2 linked regions of the Alkalihalophilus pseudofirmus genome follow. The protein of the gene in region 2 interacts with the protein of the main gene of each other region in a pairwise test. Links are inferred from orthologs where the notes say so. Each region holds a gene or a part of one and is shown on either strand. Other genes may lie near its edges.

Region 1 (7,442 bases), 470 kb from region 2 along the record:
CTAAAAAAAGGCAGGATTCCAGAAAAAAAGGGCAGGTTGCTAAAAGTACAGATGTTAATACAGCTATTATTCTTCTTTTAGTCTTTTTATTTTTATGGTTTTTTGGCGGAGCCATCATAGGATCTACGTTGATGGATTTAATGAAACATGTATTTCAAACGTATCTCTTAATGGATGTCACTCCAAGAAGTTTTGAAGCCATGTTTAAAGAAATTGTGATGGAAGCGGCCGTTGTGTTACTTCCAATTATGCTTGTGGCAATGGTTGCAGGGGTTGCGGCGAGCTACATTCAAGTCGGTCCATTATTTACCACTGATCCGCTTAAAATGAAGCTCAGTAAAATTGATCCCATCAAAGGATTTAAAAGAATCTTTTCTGTACGAGCTATTGTTGAATTGCTGAAATCCTTATTAAAAATAGCTTTTGCTGGTGTGGTGGTATTCGTTATTCTGTGGTTTAACTTAGAAGATGTCCTTCTGTTAAGTCAAAAAGCGGTTGCTGATGGATTTTATGTCATTGCCCAGCTGACCGCATTAATGGGTGTAGCTGTTGCTGTCTTGCTTTTGTTTTTATCGATCCCAGATTATCTCTATCAGAAATATGACCATGAAAAGCAAATTAAAATGTCCAAAAAGGATATTAAAGATGAGCACAAAAACATGGAAGGGGACCCGAGGATCAAATCAAAGCGTAAGCAAAAGCAAATGGAAATGGCGATGCAGAGAATGATGCAGGAAGTCCCTAATGCAGATGTCGTTATCACAAACCCGACTCATTATGCGATTGCTTTGAAATATGATGAGGAAAAAGCGGATGCTCCGATTATTGTTGCTAAAGGTGTAGATTATGTAGCCCAGAAAATTAAAGGGATCGCAAGTGAACATGACGTGGTGCTGGTTGAAAATAAGCCGCTTGCACGGGCACTGTATGCCAACGCTGACATAGGAGATCAAGTGCCGGAGGATATGTTTAAAGCTGTAGCCGAGGTGCTTGCTTATGTGTACCGTTTGAAAAACAAGCAAGTGAATTAAATTTGTATGAAAGTTAGGAGAGAAGTTTTGTGAGGCCAAGAGACTTATCGGTATTACTGGGCGTTATTTTAATTGTCGTTATGCTCATTATTCCATTACCACCAGGGATACTGGACTTTTTAATTATTATAAATATTTCTCTTGCGCTCATTATCATTTTAGTTGCAATGAGTACAAATGATTCACTGCAATTTTCGATTTTCCCGACCTTATTATTACTCGTCACTTTATTCCGGCTGGGACTAAATGTTTCTACGACGAGGTCTATTTTAGGTAATGCAGAAGCAGGAAATGTTATCGATACATTTGGTAACTATGTGGTAGGCGGAAACGCCCTTGTCGGGTTTGTTGTCTTTTTAATCTTAATTATTATTCAGTTTGTGGTTATTACCAAAGGGGCTGAACGTGTATCAGAGGTTGGAGCGAGATTCACCCTAGATGCGATGCCTGGTAAACAAATGAGTATTGATGCTGATTTAAATGCAGGAATGATTTCTGATGCTGAAGCGAAAGGCCGTCGTGAGCGTATTGAAAAAGAAGCTGATTTTTACGGGGCGATGGATGGTGCGAGTAAATTCGTAAAAGGTGATGCAATTGCAGGTATTGTGATTGTTATCATTAATATGATTTTTGGTCTTGTTATTGGGATGATGCAAATGGGAATGGATCTTGGAACTGCAGCAACGACGTATACCCTTCTTACAGTAGGCGACGGTCTTGTCAGTCAAATTCCAGCCCTGTTAATTTCTACAGCAACAGGTATTATTGTCACACGTGCCGCCTCAGATGGTAACTTGAGCCAAGATTTAACGAAACAGTTATTTGCCTTTCCGAAAATGCTTTACGTAGCAGCAGGGACGATTTTCTTATTAGGGGTAGCAACACCGATTGATAAATTTGTAACGTTTACGGTGGCTGCACTGCTTGCCTTTGGGGCCTTTCAACTGTCTAGGATAGAGAAGGGCTCCGTTGAAGAGGAAGAAACAGAAGAAACGGAAGAAGAAAAAGATGATATGAAATCACCGGAAAGTGTGGTTTCCCTTCTGCAGATTGATCCGATTGAATTCGAATTTGGCTACGGGTTAATTCCTCTTGCGGATGCAAATCAGGGCGGGGATTTGCTTGATCGAGTGGTCATGATCAGAAGGCAAATGGCACTAGAACTCGGTATGATCGTTCCGGTTATTCGGATTCGTGATAATATTCAGCTTCAGCCAAACGAGTACACGATTAAAATAAAGGGTAATGAAGTAGCAAAAGGTGACCTTTTGCTCGACCACTATATGGCGATGAGTCCTGGTGTAGAGGATGAATCAATTGTGGGTGTTGAGACAGTCGAACCAGCATTTGGTCTGCCGGCTCTCTGGATTGGTGAAGAAATGAAAGAACAAGCGGAACTCTCAGGTTATACAGTAGTGGACCCGCCTTCTGTCGTTTCCACCCATTTAACAGAAGTGATCAAACGCCATGCCCATGAATTATTAGGTCGTCAAGAAACGAAACAGCTTGTTGAACATCTACAAGAAACGTATCCCGCTTTAGTGGAAGAAGTGACGCCTAATACGTTATCTACTGGAGAAGTACAAAAGGTGCTGACCAACTTATTGAAAGAAAACATTTCGATTCGTAATTTGCCGATTATTTTTGAAACATTGGCTGATTACGGGCAGATGACAAAAGATATGGATCTCGTTACAGAGTATGTAAGACAGTCTTTATCACGGCAGATTTCTAGGCAGTTTACAACTCCAGGGGAACCTCTCTATGTCATCACATTAAGTGGAAGTGTAGAAAAGAAAGTTGCTGATGGAGTTCAGCAGACCGAGCATGGAAATTTCTTGTCAATGGATCCTAATGTATCGCAGCAGATCTTAGAATCAGCTGCCGGCGAAGCTGACCGTCTTCAAGGAATGGGTCAAGTGCCTGTCATTCTTTGTTCCCCTGCTGTCAGAATGTATGTGAGACATTTATTAGAACGCTATCTTCCGCATGTGCCGGTCCTTTCTTATAACGAATTAGAAGCAAATGTAGAAGTTCAAAGTGTTGGAGTGGTGAATGCAGAATGAAAATAAAAAAATATACAGCAGCCTCTATGCACGAAGCTATGAAACTAATTCGAGCAGAACTAGGTGATGAAGCGGTTATTCTAAGTTCAAAAGAAGTAGAGTCGGGCGGGTTTCTAGGCTTCTTTACAAAGAAGAAACTTGAAGTCGTAGCAGTCATTGACCCAATGCCTGATTATAAGCCGGCAAAAAGAAATGAGGTAAGAAGAGCACCTGCTGTCTCCTCTGTACAAGTCGAGAGGAATATACAACCAGCCGAGAGAGCAGGACGTTCTGATGAAGATCTAGTCAAAGAAGTGAATGAATTAAAAAAGCTGATAAAAGAAATAAAGCCTGCACAAATGCTTTCTGAACAAGAATATCCTCTGCCCTTTCAAACAATAGAGAACCAACTAAAAGAGCAGGGGGTTTCACGCTCCATACGTGCTGAAATTTTAGGAACTCTCCTTAACGAATGGTATAAAAAGCCGGAACAAGATAGAGACCCGAAAGCTTTACTAAATCAAACCGCAGAATGGCTGAAAAAAGAGCTGTCCATATTACCTGTAGGCGGCCTTCGCTTTGAAAAGAAAATCATTAATATTGTAGGTCCTACCGGGGTAGGCAAGACAACAACCATTGCAAAAATAGCCGCAGAATGTGTGTTAAAACAGCAAAAAAAGGTAGCTCTTATCACGACCGATACCTATCGAATTGCAGCGGTCGAACAGTTGAAAACATACGCCAAGATTTTGAATATCCCGATAGAAGTTGCTTATTCAATAGAAGATTTTAAAAAAGCGAAAGATTTATATAAGCATTTTGATGTGATTCTCGTTGATTCTGCAGGAAGAAATTTTAGAAATAAACTTTACGTCGAAGAGTTATCTAAAGTCATGGACTTTACTGAAGAGGCAGAAACTCTTCTTGTTTTAGCCTTAACTTCTAAATATGAGGACATGAAGCAGATCATTGCTCAATTTTCCCTGCTTCCTATTAAACAAGTTATTTTTACAAAGCAAGATGAAACCTCGTCATATGGTGCCTATATTAATGTCCCGCTAGAATTTGGCTTAGGTGCAGCTTATATTACCAATGGTCAAAATGTACCAGATGATATGAAAGAAGCAACGATCGAACAATTAATTGAACCCGTATTAAAGGAAGCTGAACATGAATGATCAAGCAGAAAGCTTACGACGCATTGTAAGTCATTCGGGCGGACCGGGTGCTAAAGTAGTCGCTGTAGTAAGTGGCAAAGGCGGCGTAGGGAAGTCGAATGTATGTCTTAATTTTGCTCTTAGTTTAATTAAACTTGATAAAAAAGTAGCTATTATTGATTTAGATATTGGAATGGGCAATCTTGATATCTTAATGGGAATGCAATCAAAACGAACGATTGTTGATCTGCTGAAGAGTGAATGGACGATTTGGGATATTATTGAGAAAGGTCCAGAGGATTTATCTTACTTAGCAGGAGGTTCAGGTTTTTCTGAATTGATAGAGCTTAAAACGGAGGACATGGAACGCTTCCTGACTCAATTAAATGCATTAGAGACGGAATATGACTATATATTTCTTGATATGGGGGCAGGTGTGACAAAGGAAGGCTTGAAGTTTATTCTTGCCGCTCATGAAGTGATGGTTGTGACAACACCTGAACCTACTGCGATGACCGATGCTTATGCCATGATTAAATACATCTATTTACAAGATGAGACAAAAGAAATAATGGTGATTGTTAATCGGTGTGAAACAAGCCGAGAAGGAGAACAAACGGCAAGTAACTTTAAAAGAGTAACAAAAGAGTTTCTAAGAAAAGAAATTAGTGTACTTGGAAGCCTGCCAGACGACCGCTCTGTCAGCCGAGCGGTCAAAGCACAAAAACCGTTCGTTCATTTCGATAAAAAATCGAATATATCAAAAGCTATGAGGGAAATGGTTTTACGTTATACAGGTACAAAAAGACCTAAACCCAGCTATTCTTTTAGTCAACTTATTAGAGGACTAAAACGAAAAATAGTTGATTAAAAATAGTTGATTAATGAAAATGAAGTTAATGAAAATGAAGTTAATGAAAATGAAGTTAATGAAAATGAACAATAATGAATGAACAATAACGAAAGATAAACAACGAAATGAAAGAACGCAGGAAGACAGTCCATATGAAAGAGAGAGGTGATCATATGGTAGAGCAGATCAACGTTTTGGTAGTAGATGATTCTGCATTTATGAGAAAAGTAATCAGCGATATGTTGAATAAAGACCCCTATATACATGTTGTAGGTACAGCAAGGAATGGAAAAGAAGCCCTCACAAAACGTGTGTCTCTTGCTCCGGATGTCATTACCTTAGATGTAGAAATGCCTGTAATGGATGGGATATCGACACTTGAACAATTAATGAAGCATGATCCTATTCCTGTGGTTATGATCAGCAGTTTAACAAAAGAAGGAGCTCTTCAAACGCTTCTTGCTATGGAGCTTGGTGCTGTAGATTTTGTTGCAAAAACGTCAGGAGCCATATCCCTAGATCTGCATGTGATTGAAAAAGAAATTGTGAAGAAAGTAAAGCTCGCGAGTCAAGCAAACCTAATGAATAACACAAGTGGGCGCCATATACAGCAAATACCTTCATACCGTCCTTTTGTGACTAAGCACTCAACAAGCAGCAGCAATAAAAAAATGATTGCTATTGGAACATCCACTGGCGGACCTAAGGCATTAAAGGAAGTATTAACAAACCTGCCCAAAGAAATTGATGCACCGATTGTCATTGTTCAGCATATGCCAAGCGGATTTACACAATCTTTAGCCCAACGTTTAGATACGATCTCTCACATTGATGTGAAAGAGGCCGCTGGCGGGGACATCCTTCGAAATGGAACTGCCTATATTGCACCTGGTGGTTCGCATATGGAAATAATGAAAACGGGTCAAGCGTATTCTATTCATCTGAATAAAGGTGACATGAGAAGAGGGCATAGACCTTCAGTGGATGTCTTATTTGAATCACTAGCGAAGTTTCCAGACTTACAAAAAATTGCTGTTATTATGACAGGCATGGGTTCAGACGGCAAAGCAGGTTTAGAGAAGTTAAAAGAAAACGGCCTTTGTTTTTCTATTGCTGAATCGGTTCGTACATCGGTAGTATACGGGATGCCAAAAGCAGCAATCGAAGCACAGTTAGTTGATGAAATAAGTGATCTTGATAAGATAAGTGACCATATTATGCGTCATCTTAATCAATTTAAATGAAGGGGAGTTATCCATTGGGTGAATTGAGAGATCTAAATCAGCTTAAGCCATTTCATTTAGATGTGTTAAAAGAAATTGGGAATATTGGGGCTGGTCATGCAGCTACTTCGCTTTCTACATTATTAAGACGCAAAATAGATATGAAGGTTCCTAATGTTAGAGTGGTTCCTCTGCAGGATTTACCTGATCAAGTTGGGGGAGCAGAGGCGGAGGTAGCTGCTATTTTTTTGCGGATTGAAGGCGATGCGCCAGGCAGCATGTTTTTTTTATCAGAGATCGACCAAGCCGAGCGCTTAATTCGATCACTTATTGAAGACGAGGATTTTCAATTAAAGCAGCCTCCGTTTGATCAAATTGGACTATCTGCTTTACAAGAAGTAGGAAATATCCTCTCAGGCTCTTATCTTTCATCGTTAGCAGACTTTACTAAACTTAATCTTCAGCCTACGGTACCTGGTTTGAGTATAGATATGGTCGGAGCAGTATTAAATTATGGTCTGATGTCAATCTCTGAAGTGAGTGACCATGCGCTTGTTATCGATACTCATATAACAGAAGCAGACAATGAGAGTGAAGAAACGTCAGGTCATTTCTTTCTATTGCCAGATCCTGACTCATTTCAGGTGATTTTTAAAGCTTTAGGGGTGGACGTGGATGAGTGAGGTAATCAAAGTGGGGATGGCAGATTTAAAGCTTGCCGCACCGCCCAATACAATACGCACCTCTGGATTAGGGTCTTGTGTAGGTGTGGTCATCTATGATGAAATGACAAACATTTCAGGCATGGCCCATGTGATGCTCCCTGATTCAAGTCAATCAAAACAAGTAACATTAAATACAGCGAAATATGCAGATACAGCGATTAAAGAATTGTTTAACAAAATGATCGCTGAAGGGGCACGATCTTACTCCCTTAAAGCCAAGATGGCGGGCGGTGCACAGATGTTTACCTTCCAAAGCGGCAGCGATGTGATGAGAATCGGACCAAGAAATGTAGAAGCAGTTAAGCTTGCATTAAAACAATTGAGGATCCCAGTATTGGCGAGTGATGTCGGGGGAAAAAGCGGTAGAACAATTGAGTTCGATCCTGTGACAAAAAAGTTACATATAAG
Region 2 (17,794 bases):
TTTATTAAAACGTTTATTTTTTATATGTAGGGAGGGCACGTATCTTTTTTCAATCTCATATGATAATGAGAAGAGGGTGTTCGTAAGGAGGCTAGATCGACAATGGAATTTCAAGCCAATCGTATGAAAAAATTAATCGAGCATGATCGCTTTTTAATGTCCGCCTATAGGGACCTGTTAGAGAGTAACTTGCATGTAAAGCCAATGAATGAAGATGCAGCTCTTCATTATTTGTTTAAAGTATATGTACAGTCTGAGCCAATTTTGCTTAATGCATACAATCATTTAACAAACGATTAAGCGTAGATTAGAGAGAAGTGGCTGCTGTAAAAACAGCCCACTTCTCTCTTTTTCTGCCTACGATAGGACCGCTAAGCCCTTCTACCCGTTAACATGCGAACGATAAAGACAATAAGTGCAATCACTAATAAAATGTGAATTAGGTTTCCGGCTATCTCAAAGCTAAAGCCCAACAGCCATAGTATTAAAATAATAATGAGGATTGTCCACATACAGTTTCACTCCTTTGTTATCATTTGTTCTTATGTTGTTTGTTCCCTCATTACACATTTTGAAACCTAAAAAAACAAACGGCAATGATAAACTGCCGTTTGTTTCTTTAAAACGATTGGACTTCATGTTTGCACTTCATGATTGCACTTCAACAACATCTGTCCATGCTGGAATGGGGTCGTTAAATGTTGTCCAGTCTTGGTTCATTTCTTCCTCTGTTACTAAGCATTGATCAAAATACGCTTCTATTTCCTTTCGATCCAATTCAAGACCTATAAATACTAACTCAGTCATTCGATCTCCATGTTCCTTATCCCACCGCTCACGAATCTCAGGCTCTTCTTCAAGGATGATTGCTTTATCCGCATCGTTCATAGCATCCACCCATAACCCGGCAGGTTCAAATACCATAGATGGCCCTGCCTGGCTTAATAGAGCGGCAATATTATTTCTTGTCGCAATCCAGGCGATCCCTTTAGCACGCACGATCATACTTGGCCAATCTTGGATAGCATTCATAAGTCTTTCAGGATGAAATGGTTTACGCCTTCTATAGACAAAGCTTGATATACCGTATTCCTCTGTTTCTGGAGTATGTTCTGTTTGAAGCTCTTTTAACCAGCCAGCAGATTGACTGGATTTCTCAAAATCAAACAGACCAGTATTTAAAATATTTTCTGGATCTACTTTTCCTTCTGAAATCCTTAAGAACTTTGCTTGAGGCTGTAACGTACGCAGCACTTGCTCCATCTCATCTATCTCTTCATTGCTTACTAGATCACACTTATTTAATAGCAAGACATCACAAAATTCAATTTGATCAATTAAAAGGTCAACTATTTCACGTTCATCTTCATCATTGACGGCTTGTCCTCGATCAAGCAATGATTCTCCTGATTCATAGTCATGCCAGAAGCGATAGGCATCAACAACTGTAACCATTGTATCTAAGCGACAAACTGTTGTTAGATCAATACCGCTTGCTTCGTCTGCATAGGAAAATGTTTGAGCAACTGGCATAGGTTCGCCGATTCCTGTAGATTCGATCAGAATGTAGTCGTACTTTCCTTCGTTTGCCAGTCTTTCGACTTCAACGAGCAAGTCTTCTCTTAATGTACAGCAAATACAGCCATTCGACATTTCCACTAGTTTTTCATCGACCCGCGAAACCCCTCCGCCACTCTTCACCATGGATGCATCAATATTTACCTCACTCAAATCATTTACAATAACAGCTACTTTAAGTCCATCTCTATTATGTAGTATATGATTTAAAATCGTTGTTTTCCCTGCTCCTAAATAGCCGCTTAACACCGTTACAGGCAGTTTATTCATTCTCACTCACACCCTAATACGTAATAATTACGATTTAAACTTTATCATTTTATGCTTGGCAAATCAATCATTTTTCTGTAAGATTAGAAATTAAATCGTAATTATTACGTTTTGAAAGGGGTGTCCGTTATGCAAGATTGGGTAATTATCGGTGGCGGTATTCAAGGGATTACGTTAGCCAGCTACCTCTTGGCTAAAAAATATGTTCCGATTGAGCAGCTAACCATTATCGACCCGCACGAAGAACCTTTAGCGATGTGGAAACATTGTACGAAAAAAGTGGGGATGTCTTATTTGCGCTCTCCTTCTATTCATCATTTGCAGCCAGAACCATTTGGACTAGAGGCCTTTGCGAAGAAAAAAAATCTACATAAGCAACAAGCTTTTGTTCCTCCTTATGACCGGCCAAAGCTCTCATTATTCAACGAGCATTGTGAACATCTAATTAAAGATCATCAAATTAAGCAAAGCTGGGTTCAGGGGCGTGTAAACGGCTTAAAGAAGAATACGGATTTCTGGATGATTCAATTAGAGAGCGGGGAGGTGATAACAAGCAGACATGTTGTTCTTGCTATAGGAGTAGGTGAACAGCCTATTTGGCCAGATTTTGCCTATAGCTTAAAAGAAGAAGGAGCGAAAATCGAGCATATATTTGATCAGACCAAGTGCATAACCTCCGAAGAAGATCAAGTATTAGTAGCAGGAGGGGGAATCAGCGGTGTTCAAACCGCATTAAAATTAAGTAGTGAGTTAAAAAACCCGGTAACCCTTTTGACTAGACATCCATTTCGAGTAAAGCAGTTTGATTCACATCCAGGATGGCTCGGACCAAAATATATGCGGCATTTCTTGAAGAAAAAATCATACGATCAAAGAAGATCGCTGATTAAACAGGCTAGAAACCGCGGTTCGCTTCCGGCTGAGCTGCGCACTATGCTAAGAAGGGCTGAATCAGAAGGTCTAGTGCAGTCGATAGTGAATGAAATAGCTGAAACGTATTATGATGGGCGTATTCATTTGACCTTTCAAGATGGCACTTCTTGGTACGGCGACAAAGTAATTTTAGCTACAGGCTTTCACCCTAATCCACCTGGTATGGACTGGCTCACCCAAACGATAGAAGAAGAGCATTTAACTTGTCATACTTGCGGCTATCCAATTGTAGATGATCATACGCTAGAATGGAGTGAAAATCTTTTTGTCTTAGGGGCACTAGCAGAATTATCCTTAGGACCAGTTGCTAGAAATATATCCGGAGCTAGAAGAGGCGCAGAAAGAATAATAGCTGCACATAGCGGCTGACAGCTTGAAAAAGCATCGTATGTATGAGCAGATGCTTTTTCAAGTGTAAACTATTCAAATGTGAGGTGAAGCTCATATCCATTTTCTATAATCATTTTCCCATTTTTATGATTTTCGATGTGCTCTTTATATGCTAGGGAATGAGCAGAGAACGCTTCTCGATCTCCGGACTCTAGTGCTTGATCGATTGAAATCAGTAATTGAGATTTCTTAAAGTGGTACATTGAATATTCAAGAACGGCCTGGGCGTAAAGAGACTGGACTGTTGATTCTGTACGTTTTTGAAGTGACTTAATAATTTCTAATTGTCGGTAAACGTTGTTATCCATCGCAAAGTGATTATTCATTGCGTATCCCTCCTTAGCTTTCTCTTTGTTCTACTATACCCTTCACTGCTATTTTCAAACCATTCACACATCTTTCTTGTGAAAAAATTATCCTCTTTAACCTGCCTAAAACTACTAAAAAACAGGCAGCTTTATTTCTAAGCCTGCCTGTCTGTCGTTAAAATTACATTGATTTTTCTCTTTTTATTTCTTCGCCGCGGGCTTTCCGTTCTTCTTTCGTTAGTTTAGGACATGCATAGCACTTCTTGCCGCCCTCCTTCACATAACTCATGCAGCACGCTGCTTTTACTCTAACCGGCTCTATGGGCTCCCACCAGCTGTCCACATAGCGAAAGGTTACATCATATGGATTTCTTTTTAAGCCGAAACCTCGCAGTCGACCTCTCTTAACGTGTGCAGATCGTCATTTATTTGTTTCTTTCTCTCATCATCAGCGGTCACCATCCACGCCTCTTGCTGCTTATAGAATGGATTACATAGAAGCCCAAAAGCCTGCTGAATAGGTAAAGTCGAGGTAAGGGCAACCATTTCTATTACCGGACGAAGACGGTCAAATAATGCTTTATACTTCTCAGTTAACACTTTTTCTCGATCACCTTCAGGAAGCTTAGTGCAGTCGGCTTTAATTAAGGAAAAGCCAACTTCATCTCCTTTTACATAGAAGGCCAGATCTTCATAGTCAAGCCAGGAGTCATAATGAGATACGGTGTATTGATGTGCTGTACATAAATAAGCGACCCACTTCATCATATTCGCGCCGCCTGCTCTTTCATCAAGCCCTTTGCATGCTGCTGTTCGCTCTTTCATGACCTCCTTCATTACCGCTTCTTTTTGAAGTTCATTTAACTTATAATATGAATCCGCTTCTTTGTTTAATTGATTTATCTTAATAAAGAATGTTGCCTCAAGCTCTTTTTTTAAATCTTGGTTAAATGGTTCACCATCAGTCATACTAGCAGCTCCCTTCGTTTATGTATTGCTTTTTCTCTATTACCAATCTTTTAAGATTAATGTTTTCGTTTACACTATATCATAATCGATTCAACGTTATCATGCAGGAGCTGTGCAAAAGAGTTCAGTTTTAATTAGTTTATTTTTAATTCATTCATTTTTAATTAGTTTGCTTTTTCCATTATTAACTAGTTGTTTTTTTAAGGCCTTTTGCATATAATAAGAACATAAGTTCGTATGAGGAGGATGAAGATGATGGCGAAGCTGACTAGTGACGAGCATCAAGCCCTTCATCACTATATTTTACTTTTAGTAGCCAGGCAAGTTCTTGAACGCGACTTTTCGTACCTAGAGCAGGCTAATTTAAAATTAGCTCACCCTTATCTCGAACTAACTAAATCCGTTCTTGATCATATCAGTAAAGAACTAAAAGCGATGAAGACTTATTTGCATGCCCATCACATTACCATTGACAGCAGAAAACAAGAGGGGTTATTTAGTGAATATTACTACCGTCATAAAGGATATGAAGGAGTGACTAGGGTTTTAAATGCTCATTTAAAAAACCAAGTGCATGATTATGTTACATCCTGCTTTACTACATTTAGAAAGCCTTCTTAATTAAAAACCCCCCTCTTACTCTCCTGACAAAAAAGAAAGTGAATCACGCAAAGTGACTCACCTTCCTGCTTTTTTAGGTTTATTTTTTCTTAAAACGGCTTTTTTGATTCGCTTTTAGCTGCTTAAGCATATCAGTGACAGGAGATTCGGAAATTCGCTCTTCTTTTTTCATATGCTTATTAATGACCAGACGTGCATGCTCCCTCTCACCTTGCATGTTTACTTCTACTTCAAAGGAATCTCCTTCACATACATCAGGCGGTAGATCACTTAGTGGTATAGTGTATTCTTTTTCGCTTTCACCAACAAGCAGCACAGCTGCTTTGTTATCTACAATGCGATCAAGTACAGCAATCATTTTATCCCTCCTATACAATCAGCAGTTAGTTCTTCAAACAAGCTAGCTCTTCTTCTATAATCTCAGAGAGTCTCCCATCACCAATTCCATTAATATCTGTTAATTCGTTCAAATTTGTAATAGGTCGCATGTCTATAAGCTGCTGGGCTCTTTCTTCTCCGATATGAACAATCATTGTTAACTCGTTTATAGAAGCTTCATTTATATTTATACAGCTGTCACTAGGTCCGTCCTCATTTAGAGCAGACTGCTGATTATTTTCCGTATGTATTGATATACTGCTGCCGTCACTGATCATTTGAATCGACCCATGAAGATCTGTTCCATACCACTCAAGATTTAATTTATCAATTCTCTCGATCACTTCCCGGTGAGGGTGACCATATTCATTATCTGCTCCTGCAGAGTAAACGGCATACATTGGATCCACCTTACGTAAGAACGCCTCCTCGCTTGAGGTAGAAGAGCCATGATGCCCTAACTTGATAACATCGGCCTGAAGGTTCACTCCATTATCCACTAATTCCAACTCAATTTCTTTTTCAATATCAGCCATAAACAGCCACGCTATCTCACCATGCACCATTCGAAGCCCAATAGCTCCTTCATGAAAATCACCTGTTAATTCAGTGGGATTAATCACTTCAACCGTTAAAGAACCAATTTCAAACTCTTCACCTGCTCGCGGCTCATAATAGTCAGCGCCCGAATCTGCAATAGCCTGAATCGCTCTTTCAAACGTTCTAGTCGTATGATCGTCACCAGACATCCACACTTCTGTGACGGGAAATTCAGCTAGTACTTGAGCCACTTGGCCGATATGATCAGCATGTGGGTGAGTTCCAACAAACAAGTCAAGTTCAGTAACCCCCGCCTCTTTAAGAAGAGAGACCACTTCATCCCTGTCATGTCTGCCTGCATCAATTAAAACCGTCGAGTCTTTCGTTTGCAATAACGTTGCATCTCCTTGATCTACGTCTAGAAACGTTACGATCAGTTCTTTTTCGCCAATCTCCTTTACCGTTTTTTCTTCAGAGGTTTGACTTATCTCACTGCATCCACTCAGCAGCAACATCAAACAAATCGTAAATAATACCGTCCTCATTTCAATCTCCCTACCCTTTTTTCGCCTGTCTATATCAAAGCTTGATTCATTACAATCATTAATTATACAAGAAAAAAAGAAATCATGGCACTTGGCTATGATTTCTTTTTGACGTTTATCCTAACACTTTATTAATGGATTCTAGCACACGGTCTGCTTGAAATGGCTTAACAATAAAGTCTTTTGCACCAGACTGAATGGCATCAATCACCATTGATTGCTGTCCCATTGCAGAACACATAATCACTTTTGCAGAAGAATCTGTCTCTCTAATCGCTTTAAGAGCTTCAATTCCATCCATTTCAGGCATAGTAATATCCATTGTGACTAAATCGGGCTTTAATTCTTTATATTGATTGACTGCTTCTGCTCCATTAGCCGCTTCTCCAGCAATCTCAAACCCATTCTTAGATAAGATATCTTTAATCATCATTCGCATAAATGCCGCATCATCTACAATTAATACAGACGCCATCTAAATCACCTCTTCACCTTTGCTCTATGTATTTATTTCTTTCATTACGATTCTTGTATCACTTTTTCCAAGTTTAAGAGCGTAAATAAACGCTTATTAAGCTTGACTACACCTCGTAAGTATTCAGCTTCAACGCCGCCGACCACTTCAGGGGTCGGCTCTATTTTATCAACTGGAATATCAATGACATCGTTTGCCCCATCAACGATAAAACCAATCTCAATGTAACCTTTTTGGATCACAAGAATTCTCGTCGCTTCATCTAACCCTTTTTCTTCAATGCCAAATCGCTTTCTAAGGTTAATAATTGGTGTAATAACACCTCTTAAATTCATTACACCGGTGACAAAGGGATATGTGCTTGGAATTCTAGTGACGGGCTGCATCCGTTCAATCGATTGAATATAATCTACTTCGATGGCATATTCCTCGTCTTTTAATTGAAAAACAATGACTTTCATTTCTGTTCTCGCAGCTGTTTCATTAGACACACGAAGGCCCCCTCACTCGTTCATTACTTAATTAATGCGTTGGTATCTACAATAAGAGCCACTTGGCCATTTCCTAAAATCGTAGCTCCTGAAATGGCAAACACGTTTGTCAGATAGTTTCCTAGAGATTTTAGTACGATATCGTGCTGTCCAATTAATGAATCAACGACAAGCCCTGCTACTTTATCACCTTTATTAATGATAACAAGTGAATAAAAGTCTTCCGTTTGCGACTCACCAGGAACTTCAAATATATCTTTTAAGAACACAAGCGGGACCACTTTACCGCGGAAATCAATCACTTTTTGATTGTGAGCGCTGTAAACATCCTGCTTATTAACAATGGCTGTTTCAACAATAGAGGATAACGGAATAGCGTATTTCTCTTCTTGTACTTCTACTAACATGACATCAATAATAGATAGCGTAAGCGGTAGTTGAATAGAGAAAATAGAACCTCTGCCAAGTACGGAATTAACCGTGACGATGCCGCCTAATGATTCAAATGTATTACGAACAACATCAAGACCCACGCCTCGGCCTGACACATCTGTTATTTTCTCAGCTGTACTAAATCCAGAGGAGAATAACAGTCCAAAGACCTGCTGATCTGTCATCTTTTCTGCCTCTTCTTCTGTTACCACTCCATTAGATAAAGCTTTATTTAAGATTTTTTGACGATCAATCCCGGCTCCATCATCTTCAATTTCAATAAACACATTATTTCCGCTATGGTAGGCCTTTAATTTAACCGTACCCTCTTCAGACTTTCCATTAGCCAAACGAACATCAGGCGTTTCAATTCCATGATCGATTGAATTTCGCAACAGATGAACTAATGGATCGCCGATTTCATCAATAATTGTTCGATCAAGCTCTGTATCGGCACCAACAATCTCAAGGTTCACTTTCTTGTTTAAGTCTTTTGACAAGCTGCGAACCATACGAGGAAATCGGTTAAAAACTTGCTCAACAGGCATCATTCTCATATTTAGAATGATCTCTTGCAAATCTCCAGAGATTCGTGACATTCTCTCAACCGTTTCATTAAGTTCATTATTCTTTAATTCACTAGCTATTTGCTCTAGTCTTCCTCGGTCGATCACAAGCTCTTCAAATAAATTCATTAGAACGTCAAGACGTTCAATATTCACTCGAATCGTCTTATTTGATTCATGTCCTGCTTTTTTAGTTTCAGCTTTAGTTTGAACTCCTGCTTCTTTTCTTGCCGGGCTCTTTTTATCGGTTGGTTGTTTAGACGGTGCTGCTTGCTCTGTCGGTTCAGAGCTGGTGCTTTTCTCACCGTCTGCGAGCATTTCTTCTTTACTCGTCAAGTCAGCTTTTTCAACCGGCTGGACTACAACATTCGTAATCTCTGAAACTTTTAATATACGCTGCTTTATTTCCTCAGCTTCAACCTTTGAGACAAGCGTTACCATAAATGTCTCATCAAACTTCTCTTCTTCTAATTGATCAGCACTTGGAGTTGATTTAATGACTTCCCCAACCTGCTCTAATACTTCAAACACCATGAATACCCGCGCTGCTTTTAACATCGCTTGTTCATCTAATGTTACTTCAATCTGATAGGCATAATACCCTTGTTCAAAAGACTGCTCGAGCACGGTTCTTTCAAACTCATCATACACTTCAGTCAGCTGAACATTAGCAGCAGCTGGAGTTGCTGCGGCCGCTGCCGTTTCTTTTTCCGCAAGGGATGCTGCTTCTAGGCTCTCACCCTTCTCAATTGCCTCAAGCTTTGAAACAACGGCAGAAACATCACGCTTGCCCTCTCCGCCAGAAGCAATGTCTTGTACCATCGCTTCAAGGTCATCTACTGCCAAAAAAACGACATCCATCACTTCGGACGTAACACTTAATTTTTGATTGCGAATAAGGTCGAGTACATTTTCCATGTTATGAGTTAAGTGTGCTAAATCTTCAAAACCCATTGTTGCTGCCATTCCTTTAAGTGTATGAGCAGAACGAAAGACCTCACCGACAATGGATAGATCATCCGGAGTTTGTTCTAATTTTAGTAAATGGTCGTTGATCGATTGTAAATGTTCTTGACTCTCATCAAGAAACACATCTAAATACTCTGAATTCATCAAGCTCTTGTTCACCTCAATGGTCACTTAGTCCTTCATGTTAAGAGGAACCTGCCGACTGCTATTTCTTTTATCATAGCACATTTTCCTAAAACATGAGTATTTATTCATAGTAAAAATTGAATATCTTTTCTCTCCGATTTCAAGACTCATCCTTGTAGATAAAGGGGATATACTGCCTCACAAAAGGCATTACGGTAAAAAACTCCTGGAAGCTGCGGTTTTATCCTTTAAGGTGATATTCCATCAACATAGGTCTTTATACCTTAAATATTGTTCATATTCCTCTGTGGAAAGCGGCTTCGCATAATAATAGCCCTGAACAAGATCACAGCCTTGTTTTTGTAAGAAATCAAGCTGCTCTTTTGTCTCCACTCCTTCTGCAATAACCTTTAACTCCAGGGAACGGCCTAGATGAATGATCATTGATATAATGGCTTCTCCTTCTTTCCCCTTCCCGATCTTCTTGACAAATGACTGATCAATTTTCAATTCATGGACGGGCAGCTGCCCTACATACTGCAAAGAGCTGTATCCAGTCCCAAAATCATCTAAACTGATCCTGACCCCAACTTTAATTAATTGGTTTAATATATCCAGCGTTCGATCTAAATCAACGGTTACACTTTCTGTAATCTCTAAATCCAAATATTCTGGAGGCAGTTTTGTTTCTTTTAAGATCTTTTCGATGGTATGAACAATATTGTGTTGGAGGAATTGTTTCAAAGAAAGATTGACTGACATCGGTACTTTAGGGTAGCCTTCATTAATCCACTTAGCTTTCTGCCGGCATGCTTCTCTTAAAATCCATTCTCCAATTGGAATAATAAGACCGGTTTCTTCTGCAATCGAGATAAACTCACCAGGGCTAATCGTTCCTTCTATTGGGTGCTTCCATCTGACAAGCACCTCTTCACCACAAACATCCCCTGATTCTAAACAGAATTGTGGTTGATAATAGAGGTCAAATTCTCCTCGGTCAATTGCTTTCCTCAAATCATTCTCCACATGAAAATACCTTGAGAACTCTTGATACACATCGCGATTATAAACTTCCAGCCGATCCGACCCCTTAGCCTTAGCACGGTACATGGCAGCATCCGCTGAAGTAAGCAAAGCTTCTGCATCGATTCCATTTTCAGGAGACAATGCAATCCCTACACTGCCTGTTAAGGTAAATTCAAATCCATCCATAATCAGAGGTTCACGAATAATCGTTAAGAGATCTTCTGTTAATGAAACAGGCTCTTCTTTTTCCTTCACATCTGTCATTACTACCACAAATTCATCTCCCCCAAGACGAGCGATCATAGATTTCTCAGGGAGATGAGCTTGCAAGCGTTCAGCAATATGTTTGAGTACCCGGTCTCCAAATAGATGACCAAGCGTATCATTAACATATTTAAAACGATCTAGATCGATAAACAGAACGGCTAGTTTCTCCTTGCTTCCAGCAGCATGAAGTAATTTATTTTCTAGATAGTTCATAAAACAGCGTCTATTCGGAAGGTTCGTCAATGGGTCTTCGTTTGCGAGACGATAGACTTCATCTTGTTGTTCGCTGCACTCAGCTGCTGATTTTTTCATTCCGAGAACAACTGCCCCTGCCGCCTTATGCTCAATGATGGTTGGAATCCAGGTATATACATAAGAGTGAGTGTAATCAACACTACCAGCCTTCTCCGAGTGGGATACGTTCCCGCTCATCACCTCATCCCACGCCTTCTCATCATATATATCGGTCAGATGTTCAATTTTTTGATTGATAATTTCCTTACGTGTCCACTCATTCATATGTAGCCCTGCTTCATTTACCCTCACACATTCACCTGCTGCATTAATCACCAGCAGCAGATAGGGGCTGTGTTCAAATAAAGACATATATTCTTTTTCTAAATCGGAGAACCCGGCTTGTGTTTCATCGAATTTCATCGCGTTATCCACTCTTTCCTTAGAAATCTTTTCCATTCATTATATACTTCATTATACCATGATCAGAACTCACTAAAAAAAGCCAACCAACAGGTCAGCTTCAGTGAAAACAATCGACAACAGATGAGATGACTTTTACATTCTTATGAAAAGAAGGGGGCGCATCCGGGTGTATGTACAAGCCATCCATGCCTAGTAAAACAGCGGGAGCCACATCATTGATGTAATTATCACCGATTGATACCGTGCGATTTGGTTCAACCTGATAATCGGCAAGCAGCTTCGTAAACAACCGGCTCGTCTCAACTGGCTTTTTAGCCGACGGAATCACTTCTTTGAACATATCTGTTAATTGCAGTTCATGTAATAGACGATTGACGTCATCGATATCGCTATTTGTCACAAGAACGACCGAGGTTGTAGCGGCAAGTCTTTCAAGTGATTCTTTTAACCCCGGCAGCGGATCGAGAGTGAAGGCATCAGTCACCATAAATTCTTTTGTTGCTACATAACTTGAATAACAATCTTCTACTCCGTAATGCTTCGCACATACAAAAGGAAGCCACCAGCCATCTCCTATCGCAATCATCGACTCAAAATCAAAATTAAGGTTTTCTTGATAAAGATCCCGTGTTTCTTGTTCTGATAAAAGAGAGCCATCCCATCTCAAGGCCTCCGTCACAAGGAGAGTCATAGGGTCGATTGTTAAAACAAGATCCTTCTCTACATCATAGGCTTTCCCAATCGTAACGGGGTGCTCCCCTTCTTTCATCTTCTCGTAATCAGAAGCAAACTCTTTTTGCTGATCCTCTTTTACTTTTTGTTTTAAGTGATTTGCATAATACTCAAAATGCTCCCCACCCTCATATAACGTTCCGTCTAAATCAAAAATAATCAAATCATACCGTTCTAGCACAGACATTCTCCTTTCAAAAAAATTAAACACATATAGTCATCGTAACATTAATCACACGCTGTTCTTTTACAGTTTTCTACAAAAAACTTAAAGATATTGTTAAAGATGTAAATTTGTAAAGCGATTATAAACAATGTGTAAAAATACGGCACAATGTGTAGATTTGTCATTGTCTATCCTCCATAATCACAGCTGTAAGACAAACAAATACATACGAGGTGGGGAAAAGAAATGAAAAAAGTGATGACTGCTTTACTTATGATGCTGCTCGCATTAATGCTCGCTGCTTGTGGGGAGAGTAATGAGGAAACAACAGCAACCCAAGATCCAGAGCCACAAGAGGAAGATACAGAAGTTGAAGAGGATGCAGGAGCTGCTGAAGGCCTGCCTGATGAACTGATTATGGGCTTTGTACCATCACAAGATTCAGACAAGATTGCTGACACAGTAGCACCGCTAGCTGATCGTCTTTCTGAGGAATTAGGAATCCCAGTATCGGGACAAGTAATGACGAACTATACAGCATTAGTTGAAGCAATGGGAAATGATCGTGTTCATATCGGCTTTATCCCAGCTTTCGGTTATGTTCTTGCAACCGAGCGTTATGACAACGTTGAAGCTATTCTAAAATCTGTTCGCCACGGTTCTTCTACATACCGAGCACAATATACTGTTCGTGCAGATTCTGGCATCGAATCAATCGAAGATCTTGAAGGCAAAGTATGGGCCTTCCCAGATAACGTTTCAACAAGCGGCTACTTATTCCCTGCTGCTCAGTTAATGGATGAGTATGGTGTAGAAGCTGTAGAAGATTATTTCAGCGATTTAATCCAAGCTGGTTCACATGACAATGCCATGATTATGGTTCTTGAAGGCGATGCTGATGTTGCCACTACATTTGAAGATGCACGTACAGCGATTGAGGGCGATTATCCTGAAGCAATGGATGAGTTAGTGCAGCTTGATTTCACAGCTGATATTCCTAATGACACGATCAGCGCTAACACAAACATGCCGGCTGACTTTATCGAGCAGATTCGTGCCGCTTTCTTATCTTTCAATGACGACGAAGAAATGCTTACGATTATGGATGAAGTTTATAACTGGACAGGCATTGATGAAGCAGCTGACAGCGACTACGATGTGGTCCGCAGCACCTATGAAAAGTTCAAAGATGATGGAGCAATTTCTTTAGATTAACAAGGTTCACAAATAACCTTTAACATGACGAAGGGGGAGGAATGATTCTCCTCCTTTTTATTTGCCAGGCTTACATCAGGAAGGGGTACTATCATGATTGAATTTAAACAGACATCTCTTGTTTATCCAAATGGTACACAAGGCTTAAAAAATATTAATCTCAAAATCAATGAAGGAGAGTTTGTCGTCATTGTTGGATTATCCGGTGCGGGAAAATCGACTCTCATCCGCAGTATGAACCGCCTTGTTACACCAACTGAGGGGGAGCTGCTTATAGATGATGAAAATATTCTTTCATTTAATCAGAGAAAGCTTCGTGAACTTCGCACAAAAGTAGGGATGATCTTTCAAAACTACAATCTCGTCAAACGATCAACGGTGATGAAAAATGTCATTTCAGGCCGCCTCGGTCATACGGGAACTCTCAAAAGTTTATTAAGCCTTTATTCTCAAGAAGATCTTGCGCTCGCTCATCGCAGCCTAAAACGTGTGAATATCGCTGAAAAAATGCACCAGCGCGCCGATCAACTTAGCGGCGGCCAGCAGCAGCGCGTAGCGATCGCCAGGGTTCTTACGCAGCAGCCAAAAATCATTCTCGCCGACGAACCGGTAGCTAGTCTTGATCCCCCGACATCGCATCAGGTAATGACGTATCTTAGAAAAGTAAACCAAGAAGACAAGATTACAACGATCGTTAATTTACATTTTATAGATATGGCGATGGAGTATGCTGACCGCATTATCGGGATGCGTGCTGGTGAAGTTGTGTTTGATGGGCCTGCGAGTGAAGTAACGGAAGAAACTTTTGAAGAGATATATGGACGAAAGATCAGAGAGGATGACCTTGTAGGAGGTCAAGATGATGAGTAACGGAATAAATAATGAAACGAATAACAGAACATCTATTGCGCTCTATTCTGTAAAAGTCAAACGTCAAATGTCGGTTATTCTCCTTGCTATTATTGGTTTATATATTTATACCTCAATTGCAACAGAATCATCTCTTATCGATTTTATTGACGGCTGGTCAGGATTTGAGCGAGTGGCAAAGGACCTCTTCCCTCCCAATTGGAGTTATGCTCCGCAAGTGTGGGAATACCTTGCTGAGACTATTCAAATGGCGATCATCGCAACCACTTTTGCAGCGCTCGCAAGCATTCCTATTTTTCTTTTATCTGCTGCCAACTTGTTTCCTAGTAAATGGGTTCACCAGCCTGTCCGCTTTATCATGAATGTTTTGCGTACAATCCCGGATATTCTATTAGCAGTTATTTTTGTAGGGATTTTTGGTGTAGGGGTCTTCCCCGGAATTATGGCCCTTTTTATATTCTCATTAGGGATTTTAGCAAAGTTAATGTATGAAACGATTGAAGCTATAGACACCAATCCGCTTGAAGCCATTCGCGCATCAGGAGGGAACACGCTGCAAGTGATCTGGTATGCGGTCATGCCGCAAGTACTGCCTCAGTTTGTTTCATTTGGTTTGTATGTATTTGAAGTTAATGTGAGGGCCTCTGTCGTTCTCGGATTTGTCGGGGCTGGCGGTGTGGGGCTGCTTCTTCAACAGCAAGTAAGCTTCTTCAATTACCCGCGTGTGATGACGATTATTCTCATCATCTTTATTGCTGTTGTCATCATTGATTACATCAGTAATAAAATAAGGGAGAGACTTGTCTAATGGAACATAAGCTGACACTTAAGAAACAAAGAACGAAGAAACAATGGATTGGATTTAGTCTTATTACAGCAACAGTGATCGCTGTATATTTATGGACCTTTATAGGAATTGATATTAGATGGACTCGGGTATTCAGCGAGCGTTCGATTGACAATTTCAGCCGGGTGATCCCCCAGCTGTTCTCACCCGATTGGTCCGCTTTTGGAAAAGTAATGGAGCTGATGTGGCAAACGCTGCAGATGGCCTATACCGGAACTCTGCTTGCAGCCATATTAGCCATTCCCTTTGGTTTTTTTGCTGCGAGTAATATGGTTAAAAACAAACTATTAAATACCTTTTCAAAATGGCTGCTAGACGCCATTCGTGCCTTTCCGGAGCTGGTTCTTGCGTTAATGTTTGTTGCTGCAATCGGCCCCTCTCCTTTTGCAGGGGTTTTAGCGATTGCAATTGGTTCGATCGGAATGCTTGGCAAATTGTATTGTGAAGTCATTGAATCAATTGATATGAATGTAGTCGAAGCTCTTGAAGCTAATGGGGCAAATAAGCTTCAAGTCCTCTTCTACGGGATTATTCCGCAAATTATTCCTGAATTCTTATCGTATGCGATTTACCGATTTGAAATTGATGTTCGTGCTTCGACGATTTTAGGTATTATTGGAGCCGGCGGTATTGGAACATTAATTACGATCGCTACACAAAATCGTAACTGGGACGAAGTTGGAATGATTCTTGTCGTTATCGTTGTGGTCGTCACGATCATTGACTCGTTAAGTGCGATGATTAGAAAACGGATTGTATAGAAAAAGCGGACAAGCCAGCAGCTTGTCCGCTTTCCGTTATAGTAAATAGTCTGTAAGATTTGCATTTGTTTTACGTAAATAAACCAATCTTTGAATCGCTTTTTTAATTGATACTTCTTTTTCTTTTTCTACATGAATGGTGTGCAGAGGTTTTTCTTTATCTCTTAACACATAGAGAGACATGGTAGAAATGGTGTGTCCTGTCTCCTGTTCATAAGCCATTTTGTAAAGGTATAACTGGACATCATATACTGCAAGCCACTCACTGCCTGACCGCTTAATTCGATTCGTTTTAAAATCAATAATATGCAAGCAGCCGTCTCTTTCGACGACTTTATCGATCTCTCCAATGACCTCAGCGCCGGCAATTTCTGTTGCAAATGACCATTCATTTTCAACAGGAGTACCGAGTTCCGTTTGCTGAGCTTCACTGTATGTTTCCATTAATTCAGTCACTTCTTGTTCATAGGATTCTTTAACAGAAGCTGTGTCATTAAGCTCATCCACATAGTTCATCGCTTCTGTGATTGCTTCTTGGGCTCCAAAGCCATGATCCCTTAGTTCACAAGCCCTGTGAACGAGCGTCCCAACAACTGCAGGGTCTACTTGCTGCTCTCTTTTTTCTTGATCGGCATCCGCATCACTTCTTAAGCGGCGAGACTCATTTACTCCTAAGACATACTTCTCATAGTATTCTTCAGGTTGATGAATAAACGTCATGATCTCAGACACTGACAGAGGATAGAGAACTTCTTTTTTCGCCGCTAGCTCCGTTCCCTTATACAAATGGTTCTCTGCATGATGCGGGAGCTGCTCAGAGATCTCATTTACGACCGTTATATAGTCTTCTAATGGCCCACAGTCTCTTGCCTCTTCAATAAGGTGAAGCCAGGATTTTTTTGCGCCATCCCCGTTCCCAATCATAACTAAGTAATCTTTTGCACGTGTCGCTGCCACATAAAACAGTCGTTTGGACTCTTCTTCTGACTCAAGACCTGCCGCCTCCTTAACAAGTTCAAAGCCAGGGGTGACAAGCTTTTTAGGTCGGGCCTCAAGGTTATCTGTCTCTTCTTCTAAGCTCCAGACAATACCCAGCTTCGCATCAAACCGAACCGAACCCTTATCTCCTTGTACAGAACGCTCTAATTGCGGCAGATACACAATGGGAAACTCCAATCCCTTTGAGGCATGGATCGTCATAATATTGACCGCGTCTCCCTCTGTGCGTTCCATTTCCGCTTCGCCCTCTTTATCATTTAAAGCCATTCTCTCATCAATAAAATGAATAATCTCCTCTAAGCTTCTTAAGTGTGATTGCTCAATCATCTGAATTAATTTTTCTACATTTTTCACCTTTTGGAGGCCGTTTGATTGGATAAGCAAACTATGCACAAGCCCTGTTTCTTTGATCATCCTATCAAAGGTTTCACCAGGGGATCCTTTAATAGAGAATGGTACATAGTTCAGGAGCCATTCCTTCAGTTTAAGGGCAGAATCCAAAATTTGTTGAGCGGGCAGATCACTTGAATCAGCTAGACCCGTTTGAGGCATTGATTCAGATAGTTGATACAGATAATCTGCAAAGCTTTGTGTCGCTTCTTTTTGTTTTGCAATCGTGACAAAATCATTCATCGTAAGGCCAATAAGCGGGCTTCTTAA

The links.
Region 1: the proteins of PQ478_RS16275 (region 2) and PQ478_RS13765 interact in binary tests that used the Escherichia coli proteins (3 or more experiments, as listed by UniProt). The link is inferred for Alkalihalophilus pseudofirmus from one-to-one orthologs.

What each region holds. Positions count from the first base shown.
Region 1 is NZ_CP117835.1:2,570,616-2,578,057, reverse strand. Bases 4,289-7,284 are described here. They hold PQ478_RS13765 (protein-glutamate methylesterase/protein-glutamine glutaminase), read left to right. Parts: upstream 4,289-5,238; coding sequence 5,239-6,330; downstream 6,331-7,284. Other genes in these bases: PQ478_RS13755 (chemotaxis protein CheD), read left to right, coding at 6,985-7,284; PQ478_RS13760 (chemotaxis protein CheC), read left to right, coding at 6,354-6,992; PQ478_RS13770 (MinD/ParA family protein), read left to right, coding at 4,289-5,104. In the rest of the region: flagellar biosynthesis protein FlhB, read left to right, coding at 1-1,031; flagellar biosynthesis protein FlhA, read left to right, coding at 1,061-3,097; flagellar biosynthesis GTPase FlhF, read left to right, coding at 3,094-4,254; more of PQ478_RS13770, read left to right, coding at 4,247-4,288; more of PQ478_RS13755, read left to right, coding at 7,285-7,442. UniProt on the Escherichia coli protein: Involved in chemotaxis. Part of a chemotaxis signal transduction system that modulates chemotaxis in response to various stimuli.
Region 2 is NZ_CP117835.1:3,033,842-3,051,635, forward strand. Bases 7,066-10,049 are described here. They hold PQ478_RS16275 (chemotaxis protein CheA), read right to left. Parts: upstream 9,610-10,049; coding sequence 7,522-9,609; downstream 7,066-7,521. Other genes in these bases: PQ478_RS16270 (chemotaxis protein CheW), read right to left, coding at 7,066-7,498; PQ478_RS16280 (EAL domain-containing protein), read right to left, coding at 9,856-10,049. In the rest of the region: PQ478_RS16220 (hypothetical protein), read left to right, coding at 103-300; PQ478_RS16225 (lmo0937 family membrane protein), read right to left, coding at 372-512; PQ478_RS16230 (GTP-binding protein), read right to left, coding at 649-1,848; PQ478_RS16235 (FAD/NAD(P)-binding protein), read left to right, coding at 1,978-3,150; PQ478_RS16240 (IDEAL domain-containing protein), read right to left, coding at 3,201-3,497; PQ478_RS16245 (hypothetical protein), read right to left, coding at 3,855-4,448; PQ478_RS16250 (YhjD family protein), read left to right, coding at 4,701-5,069; PQ478_RS16255 (DUF3006 domain-containing protein), read right to left, coding at 5,149-5,427; PQ478_RS16260 (MBL fold metallo-hydrolase), read right to left, coding at 5,453-6,532; PQ478_RS16265 (response regulator), read right to left, coding at 6,648-7,007; more of PQ478_RS16270, read right to left, coding at 7,052-7,065; more of PQ478_RS16280, read right to left, coding at 10,050-11,541; PQ478_RS16285 (HAD family hydrolase), read right to left, coding at 11,642-12,457; PQ478_RS16290 (phosphate/phosphite/phosphonate ABC transporter substrate-binding protein), read left to right, coding at 12,689-13,657; phnC (phosphonate ABC transporter ATP-binding protein), read left to right, coding at 13,751-14,527; phosphonate ABC transporter, permease protein PhnE, read left to right, coding at 14,520-15,335; and 2 more genes. UniProt on the Escherichia coli protein: Involved in the transmission of sensory signals from the chemoreceptors to the flagellar motors. CheA is autophosphorylated; it can transfer its phosphate group to either CheB or CheY.